2 regions of the Pseudomonas sp. NFX15 genome follow, and region 2 is predicted to be linked to the other one. Evidence: riboswitches for the same ligand, from Rfam matches in the RefSeq annotation. Region 2 holds a riboswitch; the other holds the start of a gene.
What was found. Region 2 has a riboswitch for cobalamin ahead of J1D76_RS14365 (CbtB domain-containing protein). Riboswitches for the same ligand answer to the same signal wherever they lie in the genome.

Region 1: it holds a riboswitch for cobalamin, as region 2 does, so the genes downstream of both, cobO (cob(I)yrinic acid a,c-diamide adenosyltransferase) here and J1D76_RS14365 (CbtB domain-containing protein) in region 2, are expected to answer to the same signal.

The regions. Positions count from the first base shown of each region.
Region 1 covers NZ_JAFMPV010000024.1:23,033-25,414, forward strand. The annotation lists gene J1D76_RS21685 (cobyrinate a,c-diamide synthase) at 1-538, opposite strand, end outside; gene cobO (cob(I)yrinic acid a,c-diamide adenosyltransferase) at 535-1,146, opposite strand; cobalamin riboswitch at 1,227-1,460, opposite strand; gene J1D76_RS21695 (hypothetical protein) at 1,615-2,199, shown strand; gene J1D76_RS21700 (PQQ-dependent sugar dehydrogenase) at 2,266-2,382, shown strand, end outside.
Region 2 covers NZ_JAFMPV010000011.1:129,171-131,552, forward strand. The annotation lists gene J1D76_RS14355 (cobalamin biosynthesis protein) at 1-412, opposite strand, end outside; gene J1D76_RS14360 (CbtA family protein) at 409-1,116, opposite strand; gene J1D76_RS14365 (CbtB domain-containing protein) at 1,128-1,319, opposite strand; cobalamin riboswitch at 1,440-1,665, opposite strand; cobalamin riboswitch at 1,795-2,008, shown strand; gene cobW (cobalamin biosynthesis protein CobW) at 2,110-2,382, shown strand, end outside.

The DNA of each region.
Region 1 (2,382 bases), on a different contig from region 2:
CGGTTTCCCGCGACAGCGCGCCGTACCAGCGCAACCCTTCGGTCAGGCTGCCTTCGAGCAGTTGCGCATGGCGCAAGGTGCCGACGCGATTGGCCAGCACGCCGGCGAACGGCAAGTCCGGTTGGTAACGCGCCAGCCCCAGGGCCAAGGCACCGAAGGTTTGGGCCATGGCGGTGCCGTCGATCACAGCCAGCACCGGCACGCCGAAATGCCGCGCCAGATCGGCGCTCGACGGCGTGCCGTCGAACAGCCCCATCACGCCTTCGATCAGGATCAGGTCAGCTTCAGCGGCGGCTTCCCACAGCAGTCGGCGACTCTCCTGCTCGCCGACCATCCACATGTCCAGTTGATACACCGGCGCACCGCTGGCACGCTCAAGGATCATCGGGTCGAGAAAATCCGGGCCGCACTTGAACACGCGAACCTTGCGCCCCTGATTGCGGTGCAATCGAGCCAGTGCCGCGGTGACGGTGGTCTTGCCCTGGCCGGAGGCCGGCGCGGCAATCAAGACCGCCGGACAGTGTCGGGGTTGACTCACAGTTCGACGCCTTTTTGCGCTTTGATGCCGGCCTGGAAGGCGTGCTTGATCATGCCCATTTCGGTAACGGTGTCGGCCAGCTCGATCATTTCCGGTTTGGCGGCACGACCGGTGACCACCACGTGCTGCATCGGTGGCCGGGCGTGCAGATCGCTGAGCACCTGGTCGAGATCGAGGTAGCCATGCTTGAGGGCGATGTTCAATTCATCGAGCACCACCATGCCGATGGAGGGATCGCGCAGCAGCTCCCGCGAGACCGCCCAGGCGGCTTCGGCGGCAGCGATATCGCGCTGGCGGTCCTGGGTTTCCCAGGTAAACCCTTCGCCCATCACGTGAAAGCGCACCTGCTCGGGAAAGCGCCGGAAGAACAGCTCTTCGCCGGTGCTATTGCGGCCCTTGATGAACTGCACCACGCCGCATTGCATGCCGTGGCCCATGGCGCGGGCAAGCATGCCGAAGGCCGAACTGCTCTTGCCTTTGCCGTTGCCGGTCAGCACCAGCAACAGGCCGCATTCGTTCGGGGAATTGGCGATGCGCTCGTCGATCACCGCTTTCTTGCGCTGCATGCGCGCCAGGTGGCGTTGGTCACGATCGGGGGTATCAGTCATGGGGAGCTCTCCGTTGAGGCGGGAATAACGGCGGGCTGGCACAAGAATAGAAGGCAACAAGCCTGGCATCGCCCACCGTGATGCCGCTGGATGAATCAGGCCGGTCTCCGGGCTCATGAGTGGCATGCAGCCAGACTGTGCGCCTTCCCGCATCGAATCGACGCAGTGGCATCAGGCACAGTTTTCACTCATTTACCGTTGCGGGGGCAGCGCCGGAATCGCGGTGCTTCCATCAATAGAAGAACTCACTCACCGGCTTCCCTGTTTCACTCTGTCGACCCAAGTCACAGAGCACCTGAAACAAGCCGCGAAGGTTAGAGGGTTGGGGGTGGAGCGTCAATTAAAGCCGGGAGGCCGTACGGCAAATAAGTGTCGAAAATCAATTAACTGACGTCAATCTTGTGCCACAATCTGCGCAATGATATCAAAGAGCCACAACCGCACATCAAAATAACAAGGGTGAGCCCCATGCAAGGCATGATCATCAGCAATCCAAAGCTGGAATTCCTGCGCCCGGTGCTCGAGCGCTGGTTTGAATGCATCGACCGCTACAACGCTGTTCGCGGCGATGGCGAAGCTCCGTACTGGCATGACGAAAAAGCCAACCTCGGCCTTTTCTCCGCCGCGGCCTGGATGGCCGAGATGGTGACACTGCAACAGACGCCCACCCGCAAACAGACCGAAGAAGGCGAACGCAACAGCCGCGCCGACTTATTCCTCGCCTCGACCGAAACCCGTGCCTATATCCAGACCAGCCAGCGCTGGCCCCGGGTCAACAGCCTCAACCTGACCCAGGCCCTGCTCGACATCGCCAGCGACGCCAAGCGCCTGAGCCATGCCAGCGACCTGAAACTCGGCTGCCTGTTCGTCGCCCCGCAAAAAGCCCAGCAAGGCGCCACGCCGGAAGAGCTCCAGGACATGGTCGACGACCTGCAAAAGGAAAACTCCTGCGCGGTCGCCTGGTATTTCCCGTACGCCTACCGCAAGTTGCGCAACGAAGCCGGTCACTATCATCCCGGCATCGCGGTGCTGTTCAAGGAAGCTCGCGGCTGAGGGTTGAACCATCGGGCGACAACACTTCTCTATGATAGGAACAAGGCCCTCATAGGGAACCACAGCATGCGCACACCCCCGCTCATTCTTGTCATCGCACTGTCCGGAGGGCTCGCCGCTTGTGGCGAGACCTCCAGCCTGCCAGTCTCCGACGGCACCGGCCCCTCGCCGCAGTTGCCGGCC
Region 2 (2,382 bases):
AGGCTGCGCCGGCCAATGCCAAGGTTGCCTGGGCATATTTTTGTCGGGGAATCAGCAGTTTGGCGGGCGCCTGGATCAGTTGTTCGGCGAGGGCGAGCGCGGCACTTTCCGCGACGCCGTAACAACCGGTGCGCTCGAAGGCGATCTGCGATTGGTGGCTGAGTTGATGCTCATAAGCCGCCAATTGCTGGCTGCTGAAATACATCAATTGCACCCCCAATTGCGTGGCCAACTCGACCAGGGCCGGTTCATCACGCTTCAAATCGATGCTGGCCAAAGCCTTGATTTCATGGCGCGCAATCTGGTGCGCTGCCAACGCCTGGTCGAGCAACGCCAGCAACGTACTGACCGGGCAGCCCCGCTGGCAGCCCAGACCGACCACCAGGGTCGGCGCTGTGCTGGCATCTGTCATGCGTGGTATTGGCCTTCGCTTTTGCGGCGGAACAACCAGGCGCTGATCAGGCCCAGGGCCAGCCAGAACGCCACGTTGGTCAGCTGCGAAGCGATTTTGAACTGGGCTTCCAGGGCTTCCGGCGCAAGCATCGAGTGCACTTGCGGTTGCGGTGCGCCAATCACATGGGGAACGGCGAGGATCGCCGCGCCGAGGAGCTTCATCGGCCAGTGACGGCTGAATACGATCAGGGCGATGCCGACTGCTGTGGAGGCAGCGGTGCCAATCCACCAGAGCTGACGTTGCGCCAGGTCAGCGGCGGCAGTACCCGGCAATTCAGGCGGCAAGCCGAGGGTCGGTGCGAGCACAAAGGTCGCATAACCGGACAGGCCCCAGAGCAGGCCCTGGGAGGTTTTGGTCGGTGCGCGCAAGGTGTACAGGCCCGCCAGCATCAGGGCGAAACCGACCGCCACCACCAGGTTGCCACCGGTGGTCGACAGCACGCGCTGCCAGCCGTTTTCCGGCTCCCAGGCTTGTGCATCGTGAGTGTGGCCAGCCATGGCGCCATCGGCATGTTCATGCATTTCAACTGCGGCCGGTTCGGCTTTTTCGTAAGTCTCGGCTTGCAGAATCAAAGGGGCGACCCAGAAACTTTGCAGCAAGGTCAGCAACAGGGCGGCCAGCAGCCCGGTGAAACCTGCGGTTTGCGCAATACGCTTGATCATGTCGGCAGGTCTCAATGGCACGGGAACGCGGAGCTGTGGCGGGTATCGTGGGCGGCGTTGTGCACCGCTTCGATGTGCGAGAAACCGGCAAAATACACAAGGCTAGCACCCAGGATCGACGCACAGACAGCGGCGGTCAGGCGTTGGGTCAGGGAAGCGGTGGTGCTGGCAGTGCTGTGGCCGGTGCTGCTGATGATCGACATGGCGTATCCCTCTGGTCTGTCAGCGGGGAATAAGAGCGCATGCAAAGCCCTGCACGAGCGAGCGCGCAGAGGTTCGAACAGCGCCCGCCCACCGCGGGTTTGTTGGTTCAGTGACCGTACAGGTCACTTTGTGTTGCGGGCCGGTCTCCGGGCTCACGAGGGGCAAAGGCTTGCGCCTGAACCAGAAAGCATCTCCTTCCCATGCCATGTGGCACAGTGGATTTGAAGCTTCACTCGTTTACCGTTGCGGGGGCAGCACCGGACTGACATGGCTTTAGAGTAAAGCACATGATTCACCGGTTTCCCGTTTCACCCTGTGAAGGGCACCCGTAACAAGGTGCGTAGGAGAGCATGGGGGAGGGTTGGGCGTCAATTGGCAAGGGTTCTCACTTGAGATTTGTACAGCACATTGTGGCGAGGGGGCTTGTCGGATCGCCGCAGGGATCGCAAGCATTGACCCGCCCCAAGACCATGCGTAGCCTTGCGCTTTCGAGGTTCTTCGGCGTTTGTCGAAGCTAAGAAGGGAACGCGGTCAATGCCGCGGCTGCCCCCGCAACTGTGAACGGTGATGTTCGCTGCCACGCCACTGCTGGCTCAATCCATGAGCCCGGCGGGAAGGCGCAGCGAATGCCAGGCCCCAGGCCGGCGCACCGTCAGCCAGGAGACCTGCCTCGTCACAGATTCTCACTTTCAACCGGGCGGGGTGATCCGGTGGCGAACTCTTCCAGGCACGCGTGCGCGTTGCCGGTCGTCGTCCCGTATGCCCGCCACCTACGTCACAGGGCATCCGATGAAAACACTGGCCAAACTTCCCGTCACCATCGTCACCGGCTTTCTCGGCTCGGGCAAAACCACGCTGCTGCGCCATATGCTCGATAACGCCCAGGGTCGCCGCATTGCGGTGATCGTCAATGAATTCGGCGAGTTGGGCATCGACGGCGAGATCCTCAAGCAGTGCTCCATCGGTTGCACCGAAGAAGAAGCCAACGGCCGCGTCTATGAACTGGCCAACGGCTGCCTGTGCTGCACCGTCCAGGAGGAATTCTTCCCGGTGATGCGCGAG